Regions from separate parts of the Paenibacillus sp. WG02 genome, predicted to be linked through region 2. Evidence: riboswitches for the same ligand, from Rfam matches in the RefSeq annotation. Region 2 holds a riboswitch; each other region holds the start of a gene.
What was found. A riboswitch is a leader RNA that binds a small molecule or an ion and turns the genes downstream of it on or off. The one in region 2 is predicted to bind cyclic di-GMP.

Region 1 (3,721 bases), 3.1 Mb from region 2:
CTTAACATCCCAATCATCTCCCAGTCCTCATTTATTTGTACATTCACTTTAGCATGGATCATTGCATCACAGTTAGCTATAATAAATGATAAGACTCATCAAAAATTTTGATAATGAAGCGAGGGGTTCCCATGGATCTAACTTATTTCCGAACCTTTCGGGAGGTTGCACGGAGAAAGAGCTTTACTCGAGACTGCTGAAGAATTGGGCTATGCACAATCGAGCATTACGATGCAAATTCAGAAGCTGGAACGAGAGTATGGCGTACCCCTTTTCGAAAGATACGGACGTCAGTTTCGATTAACAGCACCGGGTGAAAGCTTGTTAAAGCTAGTCTTGCAAATGCTTGACCTCTATGATCAATCCAAAGAAATGATAACAAGCGAAGTCAGCGGAACACTGACGATCGGGACAATTAACTCCCTCGCTGCTTATTATTTACCACCCTATTTACATGTGCTGAAGCAACAATTCCCTGGACTGAATATCCAGCTCTTCCCTGACAGTGAGGCTTCCCTCATAACCAAAGTCAGAGATGGGGACTATGACATTGGACTCCTGTTAGATCGTTATCCTTCAGATACCACACTTGCTTGTACAAAAGTTAGGGAAGAACCATTAGTTTTGGTGGCACCTCTTGAGCATCCGCTAACGAAACGAACACAGATACAACTAACCGATTTTCAGCAAACCGAATTTATCGTTACAGAAGAGGGCTGCATTTATCGAGGCATGTTTGAAAAGTTGCTAAAAGATCATGCTATCCCTCTTCAGATTGGATTTGAGCTCGGTAATTTAGAAACCATTAAGCACTGCGTCATGAATGGGCTTGGCATCGCCCTGCTGCCCCAAATTGCCGTACAGGATGAACTGGAACAAGGGAAATTAGCTCATCTTCCTTTTTCACATCCAGACGTAAAATTGGACCTTCAGCTGCTGCTTCACCCTAAAAAGTGGATGTCTCAGCCTTTGCAAACATTCATTCACCAACTGACCCAAGGATAACCTGAGCGAATAAGAAACACGGATTATTCCGCCGTTTAGAGTTCTTCAGCAGTTTTGTGATTCATAACTATTATTCATAACTCCAAAATTCGATATTAGAGTCATTCAGCTTTCGTGAGGGCAGTTGGGCATCCACCACATGTTGGGAACCCGCCAATTGAAAATCCCCAAGTACACGATAGTCCAAGTTGTATTTTGTGCAACAATACACCCTCCTTACGCCGAAGTAGCCTACTATTGTTGTATTTCGTGCAACAATTTGAGCTTTAAACGCCTATTTCTGAGCGATTCCCGCCAAATTGTTGTACGCAGTACAACAAAAAGCCAAATTGTCCAAAGAAACCGCCGGATTGTTGCACAAAGTACAACAGTTCGGTGGGCAAGGGATAATTTCTAGTCGGAATGCAGTCTCTCACATGCTAGTTTCTCTATCTAGGCCCGTCCGCTCTACAAACATCAGGAGGGAATAAGCTTTGTTACCCCCTAACCCAAAACATATAAAATATAAGTAAAAAAAGAAGCTCTCCTTTACGTAAAGGTAGAGCTTCTTCTGTATGAACTTATATGCGGATGTCGAGATTGCCACCCAAATGCGGTGTCGCTGAAGCGGTAACCAGCTGTTGGGATTTCGTAAAATCCTGTACTAATGTACTAGATGAAGCTGCTTGCATATCACTTACTTTGCTTAAAAGCTCAATGCCAACGGCTTGCTTCAAAGCGTCTCCGCCACTAATCGCAGTCATGATACTGTTGCTGATATTCACGCGCAATCCTCCTCTCATCGTTCGGTAGCTGGCAAGCATACGGTGTAAACCGAGTAGCCCCTATAGCTTTGCGTCTGTCGCTTTCGCGCCATTTGCCATTTCGCAGATGTTAGGCAGTACCTAGCAGCACTTTTCTAGTATAGGATAATATTGCACAATTCGTCAAACTTCGCATTATTTTAAGTTATACAAACTTACACACCAAATGCAGCAGGATTCGATCTCCAAGAACGAAGCAATTCCATGTCTTCTTGTTTGATTTTACCCTTCTCTAAAGCCACTTCAAGCAGTGTAGCGTAGTTGGAAAGTGTGTACAGCGGCATATCCGCAGTTTGGAACGCTTCTGTAGCTTTATCAAGTTGATAGGAGAATATCGCCAACACGCCCAGCGCTACAGCACCAGCTTCTTTGACAGCAATAGCTGCTTTCAAGGAACTGCCGCCTGTAGAGATAAGATCTTCAATCACGATCACCTTTTGTCCTGGTTTCACAGTGCCTTCAATCAGGTTCTCTTTGCCATGCCCTTTGGCTTTATCGCGAATATAGATCATCGGGAGACCTAGCTTCTGAGCTACCCAAGCGGCATGAGGAATGCCCGCTGTTGCCGTACCAGCAACAACCTCAGCATCAGGGAATTTCTCTTGGATCAAAGCTGCGAAGCCGTCAGCGATCGCTTCGCGAATAGCTGGGTGTGACATCGTCAGACGATTGTCACAATATATTGGCGACTTGAGGCCAGATGTCCATGTAAAAGGCTGCTGCGGTCGAAGTGCTACCGCTTCTATATCTAATAACGACGCTGCAATATGCTGCGCGATTGCTTCGAGTTGACTCATGTTCCTACCACCGTTCCTTCCGTAGTTAGACAAAAGCTTATTCCACGATTGAATCGATAATCGCTTCAATCGCTGCTCTTGGATCCGCTGCGCCTGTGATCGGTCGACCAATCACGACGTAGTCCGTCCCCTGCGCGAACGCCTCAGCCGGCGTCATGATGCGCGATTGGTCGCCTACGTCGGCTCCCGCAGGGCGAATGCCTGGCGTCACGGTGACGAAACCGTCACTGCACGCCGCCTTAATCGCAGTCACCTCAAGCGGTGACGCGACAACACCCTGAAGCCCCGCAGCATGCGCCAAGCGGGCATAGCGAATGACGGCCTGCTCAACCGTACCGGTCAGGCCGATCTCATCATTCAGCACCTGCACGCTGGTGCTGGTCAATTGCGTCACGCCGATAACGATCGGGCGTGCAGCTCCAACAGCTAGCCCCTTGTCGACCCCCTCCAAGGCGGCTTCCATCATCTGCTTGCCTCCGGCAGCATGGACATTGAACACATCAACCCCAAGGCGCGTCACGCTTTCCGCGCCGCCTTTGACCGTGTTCGGAATGTCATGCATCTTCACATCAAGGAACACCTTGTAGCCGCGATCCTTCAGGCTCGCGACGAAGCTTGGACCCGCAGCATAGAACAGCTGCATGCCCACCTTCACGTAGCAAGGGATGCCTTCGAGCTGCTTTAGCAGCCCTTCAGCACCTTCTGCGTTCGCATAATCCAAAGCGACCATAATGCGTCCTGTAACATCTGTGCGAGTTAGTATACTCAAGTTCGTCACTCTCCTTAGAGTTTTGCTTTAGCAAAACTGACTTCGTAAGCATAGTCTTAGACATGAATTGGCATTGCACGCGAGGAGAAGTTGATTGCTTCAAGCATATTAACAAGCGCTCTTACTGTATCGAGTGATGTCATACAAACCACACCGTTCTCTACCGCTTCACGACGAATGCGGAAGCCGTCACGCTCTGGCTCTTTACCTTTCGTCAGCGTGTTCACAACGAACTGTGCATCACCGCTGCGGATGAGATCCAGAATGTTTGGCGAACCTTCGCTCAGCTTGTTTACGGTCGTTACTGGAAGACCAGCTTGTTCAATGGCCAATGCTGTTCCGCCTGT
Region 2 (3,721 bases):
AAGTGGAAACGGGTCCCTCTGGAATCCCTTGGACTCATGCAAGGCAAATTCAAGGAATTGGGAAACACCGCCCAAGTTGAGAGACTAAATAACATGAGAGTTTTGGGTTGTCGCAACCTTGAATGGTTTACAGGTGATAACAGTCGAATAACTCGGATGGTGATTGAAGGTTGTAAAAAACTCGATTTGCGAACACTTCAATCCTTTCAAAACATTGAAGCATTAATCGTTAACGGCAATTCTAATGAAGTTACACTGAATGAAATCAGAGAACTTAAGCAATTGAAAAGTCTGTGGTTAATCGATTGTAATGCCCAAGTCGATATTTCAAACCTGAAACATCAATTTCCTAGAATGGAAGAACTTCAAATCTCCAATATGAAGAATGAGCAAGTGCTTGAACTTAGTCAACTTAATACGGGTGTAATCGTGTCGGGCAGAACATATACTCTGAAAGGAAGTCTAAGAACATATAAGGCCTTAAATGGAAGTATAATAGAATAACTATACGATCTAGCCAAAAGAGCTAGGAGACCACAAACGAGACTAATCTCTCGCTAGTGGTTTTCTTTTTGTCTGCCGCTATATCGCTAACAACACAAATAACCGCTCAGAGAGTATGAGTGATAAGATGAAAGTCCTAATATTTTCGTGGAATTCATGAATGTAATTGTTTTATGTGTAGCGAGGATAAGCATAGGTTCCATACTATTTACGGGTTATACTGGTGGATTGTGCCAATGGTAGCTGTTTACTTGCTTCGGCCTATAAGTTGTTACGTAAGGAGGCAGTTTAATAGGAATACAGACTTCCAAGGTCTACCCAATTAATGTGGGTTGTGCTGTAATGGCTTTCATCAATGGTATCTTCGTTATGGGTCAACCGGAACATTTGGTTGGTCTATTTTGTGTGAAATTACACACTTTGTATATGGATTTCCTCTTTTTTGTAGAAATGTGTTGAAATTTGATGTTTTATGGAATAGTATGGAAAATAGTTGGTTCTATACGACTAGTAATAATGAGTGAATATACCCAATAACCAAGCATTAACGAACAAAGGCAAATCTATCGAAAGGTAGAGACGCAAAGCTACGGGTCTAAGCCATGAGTCACGCCTCATGGGACGATAGCCGGGTTACCTTAGAGGCTTGGTTTTTTATTGTCTAAAAAGAAAGGAAGGAAGTGCTTGATTTACATTATTTAGGAAGAGTGCGTCTGAAGAAGAAATTTTAAGCTTCGAATTACCTAGTAACCAAGCGATAACGAACAAAGGCAAACCCATTGAAAAATGGAGACGCAAAGCCACGGGTCTAAGCCATGAGTTATACCTCATGGGATGATAGCCGAGTCGCTCATTGGAGCTTGGTTATTTTTTGATAGATAAATTACTTACAGAAAAAGGAGTAGATGCTGTTTTGTTAAGATTCATGTCATTACGAAAGTTAAGCTTGTCAATTGCTGTTGTTATGGTTGCTACCCTGTTTATGCCGCTTATATCCTATGCTGCACAAACCATCTGGTTCACGTACAACCCTACTACAGGGAAACTAAGCGGTCAGGTATATATTCATGACCCTAATAAGGTTTCGATTCAAGTTACTAGTCCTCAAGGAGTTACTAATGTAACCTATAGTACATACGGAACTGTTGTAGATACCACCTATGACGATAACAATGTTTTGTTGAAAGTGGTTAAGTATGATTTGAACTTAAATCCTAATAAAGCGCCTAGCCAAATCGTTATGAATGTATGTAACCAAACTACAGAGCTTAGTAAAAGTGTTTGGAACGATTCAACAGTTTCCTATTATAGCCCAGACCGTTTTACAAGCGGAACTTACAGATCGCCGGGGCACCAATACTTCTCAGAAATTCCTGCTGGATCCTACATGCCAAGCGGAGCTAAATTAGTTTCGTTTACCCCTCTATTAGATGGGGATAATAGAGTCGAATTATATATGCCTTATGATAATAGTGTTTGGAATAGTAACATTGTCACGCAAATCGATAAGTCACAATTCACAATCTCTGATCTTGCATTAAAAGATACTACGACCAACGAATCTGTGAGTATAGGTAGTTTGAAATACGTAGGTAACTATTACTTTTATTTTGAAACTACAAGTAATCTGATTAAGAACCACAACTATGAGTTTAGTCTTTCGAACACTAGTGGAGGTAATGAATTTCTGCTACCGGCTAGTGGGAACTATCTGGCTAATTTATATCTAAGAAATGGCGATCTATTTCTTGGCAGTAGTGTTATGAATTTTTACCCGATCAATCTAGGAAATGGAACTCCAGGGGGTACTCCAAATTATCATGGTACTGGATCGCCATACGGCACAATGGATAACTGTTCTGATTCAGTAATCCCTCCTAACAATGGAAATTCTAATCCCGGAAATGAACATGGAGATAATAGTGAAAGCGGGAATACATCTCCAGATACGGGGATAACAGAAGTTGCAAATGGCGTAAAGCTTGATAAAAGAGCAGCGACCGTAACTAAAGATTCCAATTCAGAAGGCAAGCAGGTAACGAAAGTCGTCCTTGATGCCGACAAATTAGGAAAAGCGTTAGGTCTTCTAAAAGACAAGGACAAAGGTGCACAAACAGTAAGTCTAGAAATCGAAGGATCGGATCCGATATCTCAGGTTCAATTGCCAGTTGGAACACTAGCAGATTCGTTCAAAGACTCTTCCGCAGTTATTTCCATTAAGAATGAATCGGCAAGCTATAATTTGCCTATCAAATTAATTGATTTATCGTTGCTAGCTACTCAATTGGGGGCTTCATTGAAAGATGTCGTTCTAACTATTCAAATCGAGAAAGTTACAGGGAGTAAAGCTAAACAAATAGACAATAAAGCTAAAAGCCTGAACGTTAATTTGTTAACGGACCTAGTCGACTTCAGTATTACTGCTGAGGCGAATGGTAAGAAGCAAGAGATAAACAACTTTGGCAGCATATATGTGACTAGAACCATAACAGTTCATCAAGTTTTAAATGCAAATCGTTCTACAGCAGTTACCTTTGATGAAACAACCGGTAAATTAATGTTTGTACCGGCCATATTTACAACGATTAACGGTAAGACAGAAGTTACGATAAAGCGAAATTCAAATAGCCTCTATACCGTGGTTCAAGGGCAACAAACCTTCAAAGATTTAAGCGGATATTGGGCAAAAGAGGATGTAGAGTTTCTCGCAACGAAGCAATTGGTTGAAGGAACTGCAGCTGATGCATTCTCCCCGGAACAATTGATAAGCCGTGCCGAGTTCGCGACATTACTTACTCGTGCTTTAGGATTAAATGAAGTTAAGTCCAGTATGCAATTTAAGGATGTTGATTCCGCAAGCTGGTACCAAGGCACTGTCGGTGCTGCGGTTAAAGCGGGACTAATCGAGGGGTATGAGGATGGAACATTCCGTCCTAATGCCAAGATCACAAGGGAACAAATGGCTGTTATGATCGCTAAAGCATTAAAATTTACAGGTAAATCTGTTGATGCTGCTAATGAGAGCCAAATAGCCTCCTTCCACGATAAAGATGCAATAAGTACTTGGGCTCGAAACTCTACCGCTCAGGTAACTAAAGTGGGAGTAATTACTGGCTTGACAGAGTCTGACTTTGCGCCACAAAGCGAGGCCACTCGTGCACAGGCTGTTGTGATGTTGAAGAGACTATTACAGGTAGTTGATTTCATCAACTAAATA
Region 3 (3,721 bases), 2.8 Mb from region 2:
TATGGCAGGAGGAGGAGAATTTAGCTTCATATTTGAAAAGTGCAGCATTGCTGACTCCCAGCTTGACGGAACGTAGATGCCTTATTTTGCTCGAAAACGCATTTTTCATGGTTACGCGGAACGAGGATCCGCTAATTCACTTCACAGTGGCATAAAAACCTCAAAAACACCAAAATAGCGTCTCCACGTTCCGCATATTGGCTCAATATCGATATAATAACCGAAATAGAGGCTCCTCGTTCCCCGCGATCTTCAGAACAGGCTGATCGCCTTGCCGGTCATATTGCTTCTTTTGGCGGCAGAAGGAGGCTGAGGCTTGCCACCTTTCAGTAGTTGATCCCCGCCAGTTTCCACAAATGGTGATATCTCTTACGCCGGCCCCCACCATCTTACCCAAGAAGACATTCTAGCCTCCCGCAGTCTGTAACTTGATGCAAAAAGTGCAGGTATTTCTGCTAAAACTACCCCTTCGCTAGGCAGAAGCTGCAAAAACTACATCAAAATTAACCGATTCAGGCTCAAAAGCCAGATTCAGTCTGAATTTGATGTACAAAATGCATGATTACTCGCCCAAAGTGTCACTTTTAACAAATTTTGATGTACTTTTTGCATCAATGCTTGTCGCGAATCAACCCCAACCCCAACCATCCTGCCACGAACCCGAACGCCCAATCTCCACAGTTTCGAAAATTAGAATAAATTGGAGACACATATCGTCATTTTTCGTGTATAATTGAAATTCGGTGTCGATTTCTTTGACCTACGGTAAATTAAGCAGCGATAGGAGTCCTTTCAAATGAATCGGTTACGTGGTTTTCTAAGTTCTTATCATCCCATTGTACATACGTTAATTCTTGGAACCGTAATGGCTAGGGCTGCGTCCTCCATGAGCTTGCCTTTTCTCGCGATTTATTTATCTAGGCATACGTCGATGAGTGCGGTGATGATCGGAATTGTCATCGGTATGGGTTCCTTGGCTGGGACCGTAGGCGGTTTTATCGGGGGCACCTTGTCGGACCGATTCGGAAGGCGCATTATCATGCTGGCTGCTCTTTTTGGCTGGGCGTTCGTGTTCTTAGGCTTTGGCGTGGTTAAATTACCCATCCTGTTTATGCTGCTCAATATGCTGAACGGCTTGTGCCGCTCCTTTTATGAGCCCGTTTCACAGGCGTTGATGGCAGACCTTACAGAACCTGCGAAAAGACTTAAAGTATTTTCGATGCGGTATATGGCTATCAATGTTGGTGTTGCTGTGGGACCACTTTTGGGTGCTTTTTTCGCTACGATGAATGGTGCGCTGCCTTTTCTCATTACTGGAACCATTTATTTTATTTATGCGGTCACACTTTACGCACTGCTCATCGCTTTTGGCATCAAGAAAATCGAGGGTGAGAAGAAATCTTCGGTTACCTTTGGTTCTGCTTTGCGAGTGATTCGAAGTGATATGACTTTTCGCTTGTACATCCTTGGCGGTATTATTGGAGCAATCGGTTACTCCCAGGTGATGGTGACACTTTCGCAATATTTGGAGCGCAACTTTGTAGATGGTGTGAAAATGTTTGCGATCTTAATGAGTGTGAATGCCATAGTGGTTATTGCCATGCAGATTCCACTTACTCGTTGGGCCGAAAAGTACACGCCACTTACTGCCATTATTGTTGGCAACCTAATGTTTGCGTTAGGGGATGTTGGCTTTGCCTTTTCCCACTCGTTGGTATGGCTTATTATTTCGATGGGTATTTTCACCCTTGGCGAGATTCTAAATTACCCCGCTGCTAATATGTTGATTGACAAATTAGCTCCCGAGCATATGCGTGGCACATATTTTGGCGCTCAAACATTAACAAACATAGGCCACTTTATTGGACCTTGGGTAGGTGGGTTCTTGCTCGTTTCTTTTGGTGGAAATACGTTGTATGTTCTTATGGCCGTTCTTACGATTGCGGGATCCATTTTCTACTGGAAAGGCAATATTCGTCAAATATCAGTGAATAATACGTCGAAAAAAGAAAATTTTTGAAAAATATTGCAAAATTAGTTCTTAGGAACTATTCGATTTCAAAACGAGTTCCCGTATCCTTGAGAGTGTAGATATTTATTGCTCGTAGCTCTTCAGGCATTTAGTCAGACATCTCGACAAAGGCAAAGCTGGCGAAAGCCAGTGACGCAAAGCTAAAGGGGCTTCCTTGTCCTGCAAACCGGACTCGCAGCCAGCCAGCCGCCGAACGATTGGGTATCAACATCAGAACCCCTCCGATCGGTTCACTATGGTGGGGTTTTTCTCTGTCATAACAAATTTACGTAAAAATAAAAGGAGGATCCAGCAGCATGCAATCTGAAGGAATACTACAAGAAGAACAAAAAGTGACTTCGCTATGTGGTAATCATGTTGCCCGTTTGGTGCCTTCCACGGATGGACCAAAACTCATGATTAATCGGGAAGAATACGCGTTAAATGAAGCTTGTTGGGATGTAGAAATGTTTCACGGGAGAAACAATAGCATCTTGATTTTCTACTGGAAGGGCGAAGTTAAGCTATCTGTAAAAATGCCGCCGATGCCGCAAATTGAAGCATTTTTGACAAGGCTTTATCAATGTTTATCATCCAAGTTAAGAACAGTACAGCCTATCTAGGTGTACTGTTTTTTTTGTTTCTAGCTGTAAGGAAAATGTAAAGACAAAATCATTGTCACAAATTGACAAGTGCTGATATAATGGAATTCATAGATTTAAGTAGTGCTTAGGAACTATTATTAGGGGGATACATAGCATGAGATTAATCACACGTTCGGATTTTGACGGTTTAGTATGTGCGATGCTTTTCAAAAAGTTAAACATGGTGGATGAAATGAAATTCGTCCATCCCAAAGATATGCAGGACGGTTTGATTGAGGTTTCGGAAAACGATATTTTGGCCAATGTCCCTTATGTAGCGGGCTGTGGCTTGTGGTTCGATCATCATTCCAGTGAACTTGAACGGATGGGTGAGAAGGTTGAATTCAAAGGGGAGACCCGAATCGCGCCAAGTGCGGCACGTGTTGTTTATGATTACTATGGAGGATGGGAGACGTTCGGCGATATCGATGATATTATGCGCGGGGTGGATAAAGCGGATTCGGCACAATTCAGTAAAGAAGATATTTTGAATCCGAGCGGATGGGACCTATTATCTTTTATCATGGATGCTAGAACGGGCTTAGGGCGCTATCGCGATTATCGGATCAGTAATTATCAATTGATGGAAGAGCTTGTGGAGCACTGTGCAACGATGTCCGTTCATGAGATCATGGAATTGCCGGATGTGAAAGAGCGTGTGGCGCGTTATTTTGAATTAGATGCCTTATATCGTGATATGCTTCAAACCTATACGCGGACGGAAGGCAATGTTATTATTACAGACCTTCGTGATGTGGAGACCATCTATCCAGGGAACCGGTTCATGGTGTATGCGCTGTATCCGGAGCAAAATATCTCAATTTGGGTCGTCGATGGCCGAAATAAACAAAACTGCGTCTTTGCTTGTGGTCACAGTATTGTGAATCGTACGTCGAAAACGAATATTGGTAACTTGATGCTCCAAAATGGCGGAGGCGGTCATCATGCAGCTGGTACTTGCCAAGTTGACTATGTGCAGGCTGAGGAAGTTTTGAAGAAAATTGTTGAAACGATGAGAACAGACGGATAAAATGAATGCAACGGACCGCAGGATGGGGAGTTCCCG
Region 4 (3,721 bases), 3.7 Mb from region 2:
ATTTTTACCGCGATTTGTCCTCTGAACCAGTTTAAAATTTTTGTTGGAGCATGCTTTGCCACTTTCAATTACCTCCCGCTTAAAATCGATGTTTCGGAATATTTCTCGTAGACTTGCGCTACGGTTTCCTTCAAATATTGAACGATGTCATGCACATGTTTGGTCTCTGTATAAGGGGAGATGACAAAAATCTTTGTCGCGTACAGTGCAACAGAACTATCATCCTTCGTTTGAACAAGCAAATGCTTTTTGGTATCGCCAAAAAATATCCGGTCGCGATGATTCCCAAGTATTTCGAACAAACGCTCATTAAATTTATTATTTCGTTCAATTTCCTTAAGTGTGCATTTGCCCGAAACTTCTTCCTGAAAATGAGGACTGCCTTCTGGATATATTCGAAAAAGTGTTATTATGCCAGGGTTATCGCTATTAACGATCTCAGCTTGAGGAATTTCTTGGCGCAGCGCTTCCCTAAAAGCGAGATTAACCTCAACGAACTGGGCTAGTAATTGCTGATACCCTTGAATGCCGAATGCAAGCAAAGCGCTGTATATGCTAATGGAGCTAGCCATGCGCGAGCACTCCAACGTATATCCGGTATGATACTGCCCGTATCCCCGATGTCCGACATAAGGGGTTTCATCTGGATGCAAATCCATGAGTCTTAAATCGGCGGCATCCTTGACCAGGAATAGGCTTGTCACGTAAGGGGTTTGACCCAGCTTTTGAAAATCGAAGCAGAGCGAGTCCGCCAAATGCAAATGCTTCATTTTGCTTTGAATAGAGATTAAAGCCTGAGTGACATCTTTCTTAAATTCGAGTGGATTAGCAGTGAAATCATAGTCATTAAAGAAAGCAAAGAATCCACCTAAAGCTGAGTCTGCATGAATATGAGGTCTAAGCAAACCATGATGAACTGCTGCCTTGTCTGACACGGCATAAATTTGTTCCAAATCGTCAATCCCCATAGCATCCGTCGTACCTGTTGTAGCTACAATGTAAATCGGGATTCCGCCTCTTGCAATCACTTCTTCCATTTTAAATCGGAGATCATTCACATCCATGGAACTATCTGCATTCGTGCGAACTCTGATCAATCTATCGCTTCCTATGCCCGATGCCTCCATTGATTTAAACAAGCTGTAGTGAGCGGCATCGGAACAAAATGCATACAAGTTGTCGGGAACACCTTTTTGCAAGGCGTCCGGAACGAATTTAGATATTGCTATCCGAAGTCCTGAGAAGACAGCTCCTTGTCCGCCCCACGTCGTATACCCGCCGCTTTTCAACGCATCATAGCCTATTAATTTGGACATCATGCTGATTACCCTTACTTCTGCTTCAGCTCCGGCCGGGCCGTATACATCCCATAAATTGTTGCCATTAACCAAGAACGCCGCAATCATGCCCATAATTCCCGGGATGCTCGCCATCGGTAATATATTCGTCAAGAAATTTTTCGTATGATAAGGATGATCATGCAGCAATTTCAATAACTCGGTATTAACTTCCTCCATAGGGACACTGCCATTAGGGATGGAGCTATTTCGAATAAGGTTGTTATAGAAAGTTCCTGTTCGGTTTTTCTCGCCCTTGAGATTGACGCCATCCGGGTTTTTGAGATCATCGACTCCCGTTACTAATTGTTCAATGAGCCGTAAAACCATTTGACGCGTTTGTTGGTTTCCATCCTCACTGGGGAATAATTGCTGTACATTCGTTAGTCTTTTCTCTCTCATTCATTTCTCTCCTATCGATAGAATTGCTTGAAGAAAATGTTCACAAAAAAAAAGGAGAAACATAGGCATAAATGCCCTATTCCACCAATTGCTACAATGCAACTGGCTGACATATCCTTGTTGGATGTAGTCCCTCTAGCTTTGCGTCCCTATTTTTCAATAGGTTTGCCATTATAAAGTTGTAGGTGAAAAATCCCATCTTCGACATTAATCGACAGCAAAACTTTACAATTTTATACATTAGTATAGTATAGTAAATTAAATAAAACAACACAATTTTCCAATATTGTTTGTTAATTTATTATATTGTAACTAAATTGCTTTTTTAACATTTTCCAAGGCCCCTGGTAAAATAGGATCAATTGTCTCTCTTCGAGACATTTATACCCATCCATTTAAGCAATAAATGCTAGAATCTTGCAGTACCTTTCTGGGACTTTTATCACACAAATAAAAAAAAGCTTCGTCACGACTTCCTAACAAGGAGTCTGACAAAGCTTATTTTCAACTCTCAATTGCAGATTCATGCTATGAAATGGTTTGTGCAGCATCCATATTCCCCTGTGAATGCAGAAATAATTGCTCGTAATAGCCCCGAAGCGCAAGTAATTGAGCGTGGTTCCCTTCTTCAACAATCTTGCCCTGACTCATCACAATGATGCGGTTGGCATGCATAATAGTCGAGATGCGATGCGCGATGACAAGTGTCGTTCTTCCTTCGGCTACAACCTGCAGCGCGGATTGAATCAACTGCTCCGTTTGGGAATCCAAATTCGCTGTAGCTTCATCAAGAATCAGTACTTTCGGCTTGAATACGATAATTCGCGCGAACGAGATCAGCTGTCTCTCTCCTGCGGAAAGCCCGCTTCCTCTCTCGGAAATGCGTGTTTCATAACCATCCTTCATTCGTGAAACGAGATTGTCTGCCCCAACCATCCGGCATGCCTCAATCACTTCTTCACGTGCAATGGTTTTATCGAACATCCGAACATTGTCTAGTATGCTGCCAGCGTATAAGTACGGTTCTTGCTGCACAAGTCCAACCATTCGATGTAGATCAGCTTGCGGGATATCTCGAAGATCCGTGCCATCCATGCGGATACTTCCCTCCTGCACATCATAAAAGCGGCAAAGCAGACTAATCAGCGAGCTTTTCCCCGCGCCGGTCGTTCCAACTATGCCAATCATTTCGCCGGGCTCAATATGCAGCTCTAGATCCTCAATAACAGCTGTATCCTGCGAATAACCAAAATGTACATGATTGAAATGAATGTCCCCTTTAACGTCGTTGAGCGAAAGTGGCGGCACGCCTTCCTTATCCTTTACTTCCGGCTGAATGGAGAAGATATTCCAAATTCGATTGACAGATACAGTCGTAGATTGAAGAGTATTCCACTGCTGAGTAATGCTATTAATCGGTTGAAAAAACTGCCGGATATACGTAATAAAAGCGTACAATACACCGAATTCAATCGTTTTATCAAAAACGGCCATACCGCCAATCCAAGTAATAAAGGCTACCGATAAATTCCCCAAAATATCAAAAGAACGATTAAACAACACATTGGTGCGAACTTCTCTCAAATTAGCTCGAAAATACCCAAGATTCCGCTCCGTGAAGCGATTCATCTGTTCCTTCTCTTGATGAAAAGCCTGAATAAGATGCATCCCAGATAAATTCTCAGCGGCAAAAGCAACCATTTGAGACAGCTGCGTCCTTGAGAGCTGATAGGTTTTGCGCATATATCTGCGAAAGCTGACCGCTATGAGCACAATGATCGGGATCACGATCATGCTGTAGAGCGTTAGCTGCGGGTCTAGATGATACATCAGCACAATGATGAATACGAGTGTCATGCCGTCACGTACCAGACTTAGAAGAACCTGCGTAAAAAACTGATTCAGTGTCTCCGTGTCACTAGAAACATGTGTTATCAGGCTGCCGCTTGGCGTCCTGTCATAATAAGACATCGACTGCTTAA

Region 1: it holds a riboswitch for cyclic di-GMP, as region 2 does, so the genes downstream of both, ACBP55_RS16320 (putative motility protein) here and ACBP55_RS02830 (S-layer homology domain-containing protein) in region 2, are expected to answer to the same signal.
Region 3: it holds a riboswitch for cyclic di-GMP, as region 2 does, so the genes downstream of both, ACBP55_RS28475 (hypothetical protein) here and ACBP55_RS02830 (S-layer homology domain-containing protein) in region 2, are expected to answer to the same signal.
Region 4: it holds a riboswitch for cyclic di-GMP, as region 2 does, so the genes downstream of both, ACBP55_RS24540 (pyridoxal phosphate-dependent decarboxylase family protein) here and ACBP55_RS02830 (S-layer homology domain-containing protein) in region 2, are expected to answer to the same signal.

The regions. Positions count from the first base shown of each region.
Region 1 covers NZ_AP036016.1:3,688,188-3,691,908, reverse strand. The annotation lists gene dapA (4-hydroxy-tetrahydrodipicolinate synthase) at 1-8, opposite strand, end outside; gene ACBP55_RS16325 (LysR family transcriptional regulator) at 166-1,005, shown strand; gene ACBP55_RS16320 (putative motility protein) at 1,566-1,769, opposite strand; cyclic di-GMP riboswitch class I at 1,790-1,876, opposite strand; gene pyrE (orotate phosphoribosyltransferase) at 1,964-2,605, opposite strand; gene pyrF (orotidine-5'-phosphate decarboxylase) at 2,643-3,335, opposite strand; gene carB (carbamoyl-phosphate synthase large subunit) at 3,431-3,721, opposite strand, start outside.
Region 2 covers NZ_AP036016.1:620,973-624,693, forward strand. The annotation lists gene ACBP55_RS02825 (hypothetical protein) at 1-504, shown strand, start outside; cyclic di-GMP riboswitch class I at 1,051-1,145, shown strand; cyclic di-GMP riboswitch class I at 1,264-1,358, shown strand; gene ACBP55_RS02830 (S-layer homology domain-containing protein) at 1,376-3,718, shown strand.
Region 3 covers NZ_AP036016.1:6,283,756-6,287,476, reverse strand. The annotation lists gene ACBP55_RS28485 (hypothetical protein) at 203-397, opposite strand; gene ACBP55_RS28480 (MDR family MFS transporter) at 797-2,020, shown strand; cyclic di-GMP riboswitch class I at 2,132-2,226, shown strand; gene ACBP55_RS28475 (hypothetical protein) at 2,329-2,634, shown strand; gene ACBP55_RS28470 (exopolyphosphatase) at 2,771-3,685, shown strand.
Region 4 covers NZ_AP036016.1:5,343,336-5,347,056, forward strand. The annotation lists gene ACBP55_RS24535 (methyl-accepting chemotaxis protein) at 1-62, opposite strand, end outside; gene ACBP55_RS24540 (pyridoxal phosphate-dependent decarboxylase family protein) at 69-1,739, opposite strand; cyclic di-GMP riboswitch class I at 1,834-1,919, opposite strand; gene ACBP55_RS24545 (ABC transporter ATP-binding protein) at 2,268-3,721, opposite strand, start outside.